Regions from separate parts of the Sporosarcina sp. P3 genome, predicted to be linked through region 2. Evidence: riboswitches for the same ligand, from Rfam matches in the RefSeq annotation. Region 2 holds a riboswitch; the other holds the start of a gene.
The links. Region 2 has a riboswitch for lysine ahead of dapA (4-hydroxy-tetrahydrodipicolinate synthase). Riboswitches for the same ligand answer to the same signal wherever they lie in the genome.
Positions count from the first base shown of each region.

Region 1: linked by a shared signal. The riboswitch ahead of CSV61_RS11160 (Na+/H+ antiporter NhaC family protein) and the one ahead of dapA (4-hydroxy-tetrahydrodipicolinate synthase) in region 2 are both predicted to bind lysine.

Region 1 covers NZ_PDZE01000008.1:35,660-42,315, reverse strand. Annotated here, with positions in the region: gene CSV61_RS11190 (glutaredoxin family protein) at 216-452, shown strand; gene CSV61_RS16835 (hypothetical protein) at 449-601, shown strand; gene CSV61_RS11185 (rhodanese-like domain-containing protein) at 617-970, shown strand; gene CSV61_RS11180 (DUF72 domain-containing protein) at 1,146-2,006, shown strand; gene CSV61_RS11175 (sulfite exporter TauE/SafE family protein) at 2,006-2,830, shown strand; gene CSV61_RS11170 (bifunctional metallophosphatase/5'-nucleotidase) at 2,836-4,215, shown strand; gene yunB (sporulation protein YunB) at 4,263-5,030, shown strand; lysine riboswitch at 5,085-5,260, shown strand; gene CSV61_RS11160 (Na+/H+ antiporter NhaC family protein) at 5,453-6,656, shown strand, end outside.
Region 2 covers NZ_PDZE01000005.1:283,580-290,235, reverse strand. Annotated here, with positions in the region: gene CSV61_RS08875 (S8 family peptidase) at 1-1,253, opposite strand, end outside; lysine riboswitch at 1,471-1,648, shown strand; gene dapA (4-hydroxy-tetrahydrodipicolinate synthase) at 1,766-2,659, shown strand; gene CSV61_RS08865 (long-chain-fatty-acid--CoA ligase) at 2,757-4,406, opposite strand; gene CSV61_RS08860 (2-phosphosulfolactate phosphatase) at 4,419-5,171, opposite strand; gene CSV61_RS08855 (phosphotransferase family protein) at 5,183-6,241, opposite strand; gene CSV61_RS08850 (TetR/AcrR family transcriptional regulator) at 6,302-6,656, opposite strand, start outside.

The sequences.
Region 1 (6,656 bases), on a different contig from region 2:
AAAAACAAGTATGTCCATCGAGACACGCTTGTTTTTTATTTGCCTATGTAGTGTTGGGGAATGGGATATGTTTCAATACAGTTCATTTTTAGCTAACAATAATAGCATGTATTACATGAAAGATAAGTGCCATCCTAACACGAAATCAATTCGTTGATTTTATACCTGTAGGGGTATATAATAAGAGTACAACCATATGAAAAGGAGTTTTTCACATGACTGAAAAAGCAACTGTATATGTATCTTCTACTTGTCCTTACTGCACGATGATGACGAATTATCTAGATGAAATCCATGTGCCTTATGAGACGATTAATGTTTCTACACATCCGGAAGAAGGAGAGCGACTGATGGAAATAACGGGACAGATGGGCGTCCCACAAACACAGTTGAATGGTAAATGGATTATCGGCTTTGACCCAGCAAGTATTCACGCTGCACTGGATGCATGAATACATTCAAAAAATTTTTATTCAATCGAAGCTGCACAATCCAGTCAGCAGAAGAGATGGAAAAGAAATTATTTCCGCGCTTTTGTATCGGTAACATAGCATTTGTGGTGATGGGTGTCATTCTCGTCATCATGGAATGGACTCGCTAATAGGAGGCACCACATATGGAATGGATTATTATAGCACTCCTCGTCGGACTAGTAGTTTGGCGAATGAAGCCGGCAAAAGGTGTGCATTCAATCACGACTGAACAATTAAAAGACAGAGTGAAAGATCGGAACGTCCAGTTGATCGACGTCCGTTCACCGGCTGAATATACAGCACGCCATATAAAGGAATTTAAGAATATCCCATTGAATGTACTTTCAAATAAAATGGGAACATTGAAGAAAGACCAAGAAGTCATCATCATTTGTCAAAGCGGTATGCGCAGTTCGAATGCTGCAGGACAACTGAAAAAAGCAGGATTCATGAATGTAACAAATGTACGCGGTGGAATGAGCGCGTGGCAAGGTTAAATAGAAAAGTAGCGTGTCGGGAATTGTTTCCCGACACGCTTTTTTCTGTGGAAATGAAATGGATTCGATTTAGCACACTATCGAAACTAGTAAAATCGAGTTGGAAAGTACGACTTTTCCGAAAGTACATCAGATATGATACACTAAGCTAAAGATAAAAAAAGGGGTGCTTTCCATGATACATGTTGGCCTGACAGGGTGGGGAGACCATCCAAGCCTATATAATGAAAATACAGTCGCGAATAAAAAACTGATAGATTATAGTAAGCATTTTCCGATCGTTGAGCTGGATTCGACGTTTTATGCGATCCAGTCGAAAAAAGTAATGGATAAATGGACAGTGGAAACACCAGCTCATTTCCAATTCATCGTAAAAGCCTATCAGGGCATCACAGGTCATCAGCGTGGGAAGCTCCCGTATGATTCCGAAGAGGAGATGTTCTCGCTGTTCAAACTATCGATGACGTCGTTTGTTGAAGCTGGGAAGCTGGCGATGGTCCTTGTACAATTTCCACCGTGGTTTGATTGTAAGAAGGAAAATGTGGATCGCATTCGCTATGTGCATGAGCAATTACAACCATTGCCTATTGCTGTAGAGTTTCGCAATCAAACATGGTATTCGCAAGCTTACCGAGAGAAAACACTCGACTTTCTAAAAAGCTTGGACATCATTCATGTGGTCTGTGATGAGCCGCAAGTTGGGGACGGCAGTGTACCACTTGTGCCGGTTGCGACCAATCCGAGAGTTTTGCTACGTCTCCACGGGCGCAATGATCAAGGTTGGGTCAATACGATGGGCGATAGTAAAGCATGGCGTAAAGTCCGCTATCTGTATGATTACAATGAAAAAGAATTAGAGAGCATGAGTGAAATCGTCACCCATCTTGAGAAGCAGACAGAAGAAGTGTTTGTCATCTTTAATAATAACTCTGGTCAGCATGCAGCAAAGAATGCTAAACAATTTGCAGGATTACTTGGCATAGAATACGGTCAGCCTCTCACCAAGCAGATGGATTTATTTGAGGGGGACCAGTAATGGAATTTGTAGTACTCGCCTTGATTGGTCTAGCGTCCGGCATTATCGGTTCGATTGCCGGTCTTGGCGGCGGAACGATTTTGGTTCCTGTCACATTGTTTATCGGTTTAAATCTAGGCATGATTCCGGATATCACTCCGCAAAGCGTAGTAGGTCTGTCGGTGATCATGATGATTGCGAATGGACTTGGATCGACACTGTCCTATATGAAAGTGAAGACGATTGATTACCGCAGTGCATTTCTATTTTTTACTGCTAGTATACCAGGTATCGTACTCGGTGCGTTGGTCAATAAAAACGTAAGTTTGCAATCATTTAATTTATATTTTGGTATATTGCTCATCGTTTTATCTACACTGTTACTAACGAGAAAATATTTGAAGCCGATTAAATGGTTCGTAGACAATGGGAAGAAAATCAAGTTCACAGACCCCCAAGGACAAACGCATATTTACGGATACCCGATTTGGTTCGCCATCCTATTGGCATTATTCATTGGATTTACGTCGGGGTTATTCGGAATAGGTGGCGGGACGATGGTCGTGCCAGCTATGATTTTATTATTCTTGTTCCCACCGCACGTAGCGGTCGCGACATCGATGCTAATGGTGTTCTTATCAGCAATCGTCAACTCGATTTCGCATATTTCGCTCGGTCATGTGCCGTGGCTCTATACGATTCCTGTCGTGCCAGGCGCCTATTTCGGTGGAATGCTTGGTGCCTACTTAAATAGCAAAATGAAATCAGATACTTTAGTTTTAGTCATACGCATCATTTTACTCGTCTTTGGACTACGTTCCATTTATGAGGGGATTTGGGGTTGACACATATGAAAGAAACGGTAGCGACGATTCACATTTACCATACGAATGACATCCATAGTCATTTCGAAAACTGGCCGCAAATCCATCATTTTCTTCAGCAGCGCAAGCAACAAGCTGAAGCCGATGGAGAGAGTTACTTTTTATTTGATATTGGAGACCATATTGATCGATCTCATCCATTTACCGAGGGAACAGAAGGTAAAGGAAATATTGAATTATTAAATCAAGCAGGATATGACGCAGTGACCATTGGAAACAATGAAGGAATCACTATGTCTAAGGAAGCGCTGAATAGAGTATATGAAGATGCGAAATTTGATGTAGTGCTTTGCAACCTGATGGAAGTAGAGGGTAAGCTACCCTACTGGGCGAAGACATCTAAAGTATTGGAGACTGCAGAAGGTGTGCGTATTGGTATCATAGGGGCCACAGCGCCATACTACGCTTTTTATGAACAACTTGGCTGGAGCGTAGCTGAACCGCACGCAGCATTGCAGGAAGTGGCACGCAACTTGCGTCCTCAATGCGATGTCATGGTTTGTCTCTCTCATTTAGGAATCAATCAAGATCGTCTATTGGCTGCGCAATGCCCAGAGATCGATGTTATTTTAGGCGCACACACCCACCACTTATTGCCGAATGGCGAGTGGATTGACGACACATTACTTGCGGCAGCAGAAAAGTTCGGTCATTATGTCGGTCATGTTCAAGTCGATATAGACCGGATAACAGGTCAAGTCGTTCATATGCAAGCAGAAGTTTTTTCGACACAACGAATGGAAATGACAGAAGAGGATATAGAAGAAGTGAATTCCTTATTTGCTAAAGGAGAAGCAACTTTGCAAGTTCCAGTATTTTATAACCCTTCACCTTTACCACAGCGTCTAACAGGCGACAGTCCATTATCCTCGCTGTTTGGCCGTGCGTTACTAACGTATTTGGATGCCGACTGTGCACTATTCAACGCAGGGATATTCCTTGGTAGCTTAGATAAAGGTTGGGTGACGAAAGGGGATTTGCATTCATTATTGCCTCATCCGATCAATCCGTGCCTGATTCATTTGGATGGTACTGATTTGTTGACGGTTTACGAGCAGTCACTTGATCCAAAGTGGACAGAACTTCCGATAAAAGGTCTTGGTTTTCGTGGCACACTGATGGGCAGCATGATACATGAGCACTTATACCGTAACACCGACGGACAATTATTCGCGGGAAACCGTTTAGTGGAGCCAGGTGAGATGTATACATTGGCAACACTGGATATGTTCACGTTTGGCTTTTTCTATCCAGTACTAAAAGAAGCGAAGAAAGAATACATTATGCCAGAAATGCTTCGCGATATTCTCGGTTGGTATGGAAGAAAATATTTCAATGAACGCTAGTTATGTACGCCTCCTATTTCGCATAATGTGAAGTAGGAGGCGTTTGTATGCGGTTTTATACAAATCAAAAACGGCCAAAGAGAAATAATTATGGCAAAATCATACTGCGCTTTGTCATCCCGGGCATTTTGGTGGGAGTGGCGATGTTTTTCTATACGGTTAATAAACAGCTAACGCCAATCTACACACAATATGCTGAAGTACAAACGCAAAAAATAGCCAGCCACGTCATCAGTCAAGCTATTAACAACCGGTCCACCAGCGTTTACGATGTCAATGAAATTATCGAAAACGTCCCCGATGATACGACAGATACGGTGACGACCAAGTTTAACTCGGAAATCATTAGCCAGGTCATGTCAGAAATTCATCAGCTCGTAGAAAACCATCTAGAACGTGCAGAGGGCGGAGATTTAGATATGTTACCGCCACTCGGAGATCTCGAGTATAATCCCGATCAGATGGAAAAAGAACAAGGGATTGTCTTTTTCGTCCCGATTGGGCAAGCGGCGAATATTCCGTTACTCGGTAACTTGGGGCCAAAAATCCCGATCCGCTTCCACGTCGTTGGAGATGTACATGCAACAGTAGAAACGGATATTCGTGAATTTGGTATCAATAACGCGTATGTAGAAGTGTATTTAATGTTACAAGTCAATGTGCAGATTATCGTCCCGCTAGCTACAAGCAGGAGCGTAGTAGAACAGAAAATACCGATTGCGATTGGTTTGATTAGAGGGAAGGTACCGCAAATTTATTCGAAAGGCGAGCAAACGCCAGCGCAAATCGAAGTGCCGCTTGAAAAGAAGGAGTAAAAGGTATTGTGAACGTTGTCGATTATTGCTACACTGAGAACAGAAGAATATCGAGACTTACGTAGAGGCTGCATTGTTTATAAGTACCTAGCGAGAGAGTGACATCTATGACCGTTAGCGAAAGGAGGCAATGCCGAAGTTTGAGAAGAGTCTGCTTCTCAAGTTGGGGTCATTTCGAAGAGGAATGACACTGTCATACACTGATCAATGTATGGAGAGCTACAGTAGCCAATTGTACTGCGATTTATTCATGTGTTGCTTGATGAATTGGTTGGCCGACCCCTACACGTATGGTATTACCTGTGGGGGCGGCTTTTTTTATCGGGAAATTAAGGAATTACAGGATACTATAGGCTTTCTACTCTTCGAAAGATCTTCTGCATTTCGGTATCATCTAGCAACTAGAAAGAGGAGGAATTACAATGATCGGATCGTGGGTCTCTATTTTGCCTCCTATTATCGCCATCGTGATGGTGTTAGCGACGAGGAGAGTATTATTATCATTAGGAGCAGGAATTGTTACAGCCGCTTTACTTATAGCGAACTTTGCTCCGCTTGAGACAGTAAAAGGTGTATGGAGGGCCATGACAGTTTCTTTTTATGATGGCGGGCTCAATACATACAATATATTCATTATGTTATTTTTATTATTATTAGGTGTCATTACTGCATTTGTCAGTCTATCTGGAGGAAGTGCCGCATTTGCACGTTGGTCAGTCACTCGCATCCGTACAAAACGTGGGGCGAAGCTGTTGACGATGGGGCTGGGAATTGCCATTTTCGTGGATGACTATTTCAATTCATTAGCAGTTGGACAGATTGCCAGACCGATCACGGACCAGCATAAGATCTCTCGTGCGAAGTTGGCGTATTTCATTGACTCTACGTCAGCACCCATTTGTGTCGTATCCCCCATCTCTAGTTGGGGTGCGTTCTTGATTGGACAACTTGCACTTATTTTAGGTACGACAGCAGCAGTCAGCTATTCACCATTAACTGCCTTCGTCTTGATGGCACCGATGAACTTCTATGTCATTGCCACATTGTCGATGGTCTTCTTCTTCGCTTGGACGAATAATGACTTCTTTGAAATGAAGAAACATGAAGATCGCGCAATGAATGAAGGCGAGCTATATGACCAAGGCAAAGAAATCCCCGGTCAATTGAAAGAAGAATTCCCAGAGCATATGCACGGGAAAGTTCGCGATTTGGTTGCACCGATCGTCACGTTGATTGTGGTAACGCTCGGTATGATGATTTATACAGGCTATAAAGAAGCGGGTATTTTCGATATTTGGGCTGTTTTTGAAAATACCGATGTACCATTCTCGTTAGTAATAGGTGGTGTAACGGCTACATTGCTGGCGATGTTGTTATATATTTTACAAATGAAGAAAAACGAAACAGCCAGTGTGTCCTGGATGGGGCGCGCGTTCATTAGCGGAATAAAGGCCATGATGCCTGCGATTCTTATTTTAATCTTCGCTTGGGGATTGACTGACTTAATAGCTTCGCTAGATACGGGTCTATTCCTTTCTACGATGGTAGAACGAATGAATATTCCTGTCAGCTTCCTTCCGGTATTGATCTTCGTATTAGCAGGATTAATGGCGTTCTCGACAGGTA
Region 2 (6,656 bases):
CCAATCGCCAAGTCCATCGTTACTGCTTCAGCACTTAATTCCACGCTGTGCACTGGAATCTTTTGAGCAGGAAGCATTTGATGCACTCGTTCCAAGCTGAGTAAACCTGATCCGAAGTATAAAGATGTACCAGGTTCCGCCAAACGTGTTGCTGTAGCTTGCAGTATCTCTTTGATCTCTTGCGGTGTTTTTTCTGGTTGCAATGACTTTACAATAGCTGCCGCTCCCGCCACAATTGGTGATGAGAATGAAGTTCCTTCACCTACACCGTAATCCCCTTCATTTGTAGTCGTGAAAATAAACGTTCCTGGTGCTACTAAAGTCAAGTTTTCATTGTAGTTCGAGGACTTCACATGCTGATTACGTTGATCGGTCGAACCTACCGATATCACATGTTCATATGACGCTGGATAAAAAGGTCGATTATCTTCCTCTGCTTTATTACCAGCTGCCGCCACTACCGTGATGCCCGCTTGAATTGCACGTTGGATCGCTCGTTCTTCAATATCCGATTTTACCGGGCCGCCAAGACTTAGGTTGATCACGTCTGCCTTTAGCTTCACTGCATGATCAATGGCTGCGATAATATAGGACGTTTTCGTTGTCTGGCTAGCCCCGAATACTTTTAGCGGCAAAATTTTCACGTCAAAAGGACCTGCTATTCCTGAAACGCCCTCTCTATTACCGTACTCTGCAGCGATGATTCCCGACACCTTAGTTCCATGGCCGGTTTCATCACGCACATTACCATTATCATTATCATTATAGAAATTCTGTCCCCCTAGTTGAATTCGCTTCTGCAAATCTACATGTTGCGTATCAATACCTGAATCAATTACCGCTACAGTTACGTCCTTCTTCTGTTCAGACACACGTGACCAAATCGTTTCTGCACCTACACGTGGGAGCCACCATTGTTCCACAATATACGGGTCATTGGAAGATTCAGCTGCCAAGTGTCTTTCAACATTTGCTTCTATAAGTAAAACATTCGGATCTTCCTGAAGTTCACGTCTAAGTGTTTCTGCGTCTATACCTTCCTTTACACTCCATAACTCCACGTCAGAAGAAATCTTCTTACGCACTTCCACTCGCCCTTCTAGTTCCTCACTAAAAGTCATGCGAGCGTCTTCCGCATATTCCACTAGCCACTCGGTAACTGGTGATTGTGCGTGACTATGTATGGGTTTACTCGTAATGAATCCAAAAAATATCGATACTAACAATAAAATAACCAAACTACTTTTCTTCATAACATTCCCCTTTCCTCATTCATTGGCTCAATCAAAAGAATGACTATAGTCCATGTTACCCCGTGACGTTCAATAGAACTAGAGTTAATTCCATTTTAATGAAAATTACAGAGAGCCATCTGCTGTTTATAAAAATTAAAAAGTATTGGTTGCATTTCTCACGTATACCAAGTAAAGTAGGGGTTAATTAAACTTTCACTTATTTCGATTATTCGGAAATAAGGATAGAGGCGCAAAAACCATTAGTACACAATCGGAGAATCATGAGGTTCTGTGAAGATTGTCGAAAGGGGAATTTGCCGAAGCGGTGAGATTCTCATGATCTCTAAGCTGATCCTGGACTGAACAAGTGCAGGATTGTCATATAGGAGACTATATGGTGGGCTATCTCGTGCAAAGAAATAATTCATTATTTCAACGCAACAGCGAGCCCTCGTTGTTGCTTTTTGCGTTCAATTACGTTTCGCCCCCACCTCTATGTTTTTTAATAAAATGATAGGATGTGGAGAATAATGAATTTCGGATCAATTATGACAGCGATGGTTACTCCGTTTGACGAAAGAGGAGACATCGATTACCCAGCAACACAACACTTAATCAATCACTTACTAGCCAATGGAACAGATGCGTTAGTCGTCGCAGGTACGACAGGTGAATCCCCTACGCTTACTGCGCAAGAGAAAGTGGAATTATTCAAGTTTACCGTACAAACTGTTGCAGGCCGTGCACCGGTTATTGCCGGGACAGGAACAAACAGTACAAGAGAATCGATCGACCTAACGATCCAAGCAGAAGAAGCTGGCGTTGACGGCATCATGCTTGTCGTACCATACTATAATAAGCCGTGTCAGGAAGGGTTGTACCAGCACTTCCAGACGATCGCACAAACGACTACATTGCCAGTCATGCTCTATAACATACCGGGACGTAGCGCAGTAAATATGTTGCCTGAAACGATTATCCGATTAGCTAATAACGTTTCGAATATTACGTCCGTCAAAGAAGCAAGCGGTAATTTAGACGCCGTTGCAGCTATTATCGAACATACCGGAGACGACTTCTTTGTCTATACAGGTGATGACTCGTCTACACTTCCTGTACTGGCTATTGGCGGCACAGGCGTCGTATCGGTTTCCGCTCATATTATAGGCAATGAAATGCAAGAAATGGTGCGTCACTTCAAAATGGGCAACACAAAGCAAGCGGCTACGATCTACCGCGGCCTATTGCCCATCATGAAAGCGATGTTCGCTGCTCCAAACCCTTCACCTACGAAGGCTGCATTGAACTTGACAGGCGTACCGGTTGGCGGTGTTCGTTTACCCATGATTGCGTTGCCTGACGAACAAGTAGAATCATTGAAAGACCTTCTAGCTCTTCGTAATCAATCCGTAGTCGGACTGTGAGTAATAAAATAGAAGCTGCACCGAGAAGACCTAACGATACAGTCTTTTCGGTGCAGCTTTTATATTCACTTCTATTAATAAAAGACGTAGTTACCGCTTAGGCATCCTGCAACTGACGCCATAAAATCTTCCCACTACTCGTAGTTGGGAAACTATCACGGAACTCGACGATCCGTGGATATTTATAACTCGCCATCTGCTCCTTCGACCATTCGATAATCTCTTCGCCAGTTACTTTTCCTTTATACCCTTCATCCAAAATAATGAGTGCTTTTACGGTTTCACCACGCACTTCATCAGGAGACCGAACGACACACGCCTGCTGAACCGCTGGATGTTTATATAGAATCGACTCCACTTCAGTCGGCCATACTTTAAATCCAGCCGCATTGATCATCCGTTTAACGCGGTCTACGATAAAGAAATAGCCTTCGTCGTCCATTCGTACAATATCGCCCGTGCGGAAAAATTGTTTACCGTCTAGCAGTAGATGGCTCGCTTTCGTTTCTTCTTCTTGATTATAATACCCTTTAAACATTTGAGGCGCATGGACCACTAGCTCGCCTTCCTCTTCTACTCCGAGTTCTTCTCCAGTCGTCGGATCAATAATACGGGCATCTACACCGAATGCAGGAATACCAAGACATTGCAATTTAGGTCGATTCGGTGGATTGAAATGAGTATGCGACATCGTTTCCGAGAGACCGTACCCTTCTACATAATCAAGTCCCGTTCGTTGTCGGAGTTTTTCACCCACTGCAATAGGAAGCGTTGCCCCTCCGCCACCGACTATCTCTAGAGAGGAAATATTGTAATCGGCGAGCTGAGGATTCGCGAGGAAATCAATCAGCATCGTACTAATATTGATCCAGTGGCTGACTCGGAAATGCTCAATCGCCTTCATCGCATAATCGCGATCCCATCTCGTGAGAATCACCGTATTACTCCCTGCCAAAATAGGATTCAGCGCACTGTGCGTCAGTCCTGTTACATGGAATAAAGGCAAACTTGTCAATACCACCGTGTCTGGACCCATCGTCATCCAATGATACGAACCTGTCGTATTGGCCTGCACCGTACGATTTGTATGGATACAGCCTTTTGGCGCTCCAGTTGTTCCTGATGTATACGGAATCATCGCCATATCGTCACTCTCACCTGTGTAGGCTGACGGGATGTTAGCTGCATGTAGCGCAAATTTCCACGAAATAGTCTTCGCTAGTTCCTTAGCAGGCGCCTTTACTTCTGCAGGTATTTCAGCTAATGCTTTTCCTTCATTAATATAATCCGAATAAGCAGCAGAAATTACGGTTTGAAGTGTCGTCGTACCTATTAGCGGCTCTAGTTTCGGATACAATTCCTGTCCGATAAACGCCAGTCGAATGTCTCCGTCTTCCAAGAAAAACTGCAAATCTTTCGTCGTACTCATCGGATTGATCGCGACAACGACTGCCCGCACGCGCAATATTGCAAATAAACTCACGAGAAACTGTGGCGAGTTTTGCATAAGTAGCAAAACACGATCCCCTTTTTTCACTTGGCACTCGTGTTCAAGATAGCCTGCCATCTTCTCTGTTTCGTCCAGTAATTGACTGTACGTTGCGGATCCTCCATAAAATTCATAAGCAGTTTTGTTCGGATATTTCTTCGCAGTGATCGCCAAATTATCATAAATCGTTGTTTCAGGTAATGTAAGAGATTTGGCAATACGCGGCGGCCAAAATTCAAAATGAGCTGTATGTTTCATTCAATTCACTCCTCAACTATTGTATACGCTTACAAACGGATCACAGACAACTTCATGACCAGACAAATATGGTGCGACTTCAAGCTTTTCTTTTTGACTGACGAAATGCAAATCCTCGCTTACTCCCATTTCCAGCATTGCGCTGCCTACCTGTGTTTGTGCAAGTACTATTTCACTTTGATCCTTCTGGCTATCGTAAAACAACTTGGCTCCGAGCGCACTGTCCGTTAATTGAACAGCATTCTCTCCTGCTAGCTGAATGAGTTCAGATAAAAAGTACCCTGCACCGTAGAAGTCTTCTAAGCAAAATTGATTGGCAGATCCTGCACAAGTGAGTAAAATCGTTTCATCTTCATATTCTTCATACACTTTTCGAGCTACTGCTGGGCTATTCAATAATGATGCAATCCATACTTTACGCGCAGCTGTAGCCTTTCGGATCGCCACTGTACCGTTAGTCGTTCGCAGGATCAACGTTTTATCCGCGACCTTTTCTTGAAGGGCTAGCGGTAACGGATAGAAGAACCCATCAATTGGCAAGCCGTTCCACTCACCCGCCATACAATAGTCATCAGTCGACAAGCTTTTTGCAATCTCATGCGCTTCCTCTTCATCAGCTACCGGAATGACTGCCCGTGCTCCAAACGACAGGCAGGCAGAAATCGTAGAAGTCGCTAATAACACATCAAAGACGACAACTGTTTTCGACGTATCGAGCTTCGCCTCATCCAACTCTTCTTTCTTAAAAAGCAAATGAATCTTCACCCTGTCACCCCTTACTTCCTAGCGCTAAGTAACGCGTACTGAATTAAATTTTCAACAAACACATGGAAGTGAGCAAAGCGTTGATCTTGCGTTTGTCCTTTTTTATAGCGGTAATAAATCTGCTGGCAAATGACGGCTAATTTGAAGTAGGCAAACGTCAAATAATAATCGATCGAGCTGACATCACGTCCGCTCTTCTCTGCATAGCGTTGGATAAATTCATCTCTTGTGAAAAACCCTTCCATCACTGTAACGGGTGGTTTACCCAGTCCTTTTTTCAGCATTTCGGGATCATCTGCCTGTATCCAATAACTCATCGCAGCGCCCACGTCAGCGAGTGGATCGCCTACTGTCGTCATTTCCCAGTCAAACAACCCCGTCATTTCGGAATAGTCTTCTGAAAACATCGCATTGTTTAATTTATAATCGTAATGAATTATCGTAGGCTCTGCAGACGCTGGTACATGACTCTTCAAGTACTCAGTCAATTCATCCAGGCCTTTTACTTCATTCGTTTTCGCACGTTCATAGCGCCCGATCCACCCGGCAACTTGCCGCTCCATAAAGCCTTCAGGTTTCACCATATCCACTAACTTCGTCTTCTTATAATCTACTTGATGCAAACTGACCAATTGTTCTACTAGTAATTCAGAAATCTTGCGGCCGAGTTCAGGCGTATAGGCTGTGTCGTCAGGAAATTCCGTGTCTAGCACGATGCCATTTCGACGTTCCATAATGAAAAATGGACTTCCGACAATCTCTTCATCGCTAGAAAATACATATGGTTTTGGAGCTGCTTTAAAATACGGATGCAAAGTCGATAAAATTTGATATTCTCTCTCCATATCATGTGCTTTCGGTGCAACTGGCCCTAGTGGCGGTCTACGCAACACTGCTTCCCATTCATTAATTCGCAGAAGATACGTTAAATTCGAATGCCCCGCACTAAACTGGCGAATGTGTAATTCCCCTTCTGGCGCTTCTGGAATATGATCATGAATAAAGTGTTGTAGCTTCTCTTTATTCAATTCTTCTCCAGACCGTACGTCAATTGTTATAGCATTCTCCATAGTACATCCTCCTTTTCATACTAACCAGTAGGTATGTTGTGCATAAGCTGATTTCTCAGCTTAGCGCGGAATGATTCCTTCAAGTAAAAGACTAGAAAATAGTTCAATCAATTCATCCGCAGACATATTCCCTTTTGGATTGAACCAGTTGTAGCTGTAATTCGTAATGCCTAATACGCCGAAAGCCACAATATCTGCACGCAAATCTTGACGGAACTCACCTGCTTCGATGCTATCCGTAATCAGTTGCTCGATATTTAAGCGAAACAGATCTCGTTGTTTTTCAATCGTATCGACATTCTGTTCAACTAAATGGCGCATCTCACGGAAAAACACGCGACCACTTGGCCCGTTATACTGAATATCATGAATCAGCAATGCGATAATAGCTTCTAGCTTTTCACGGCCTGATAAA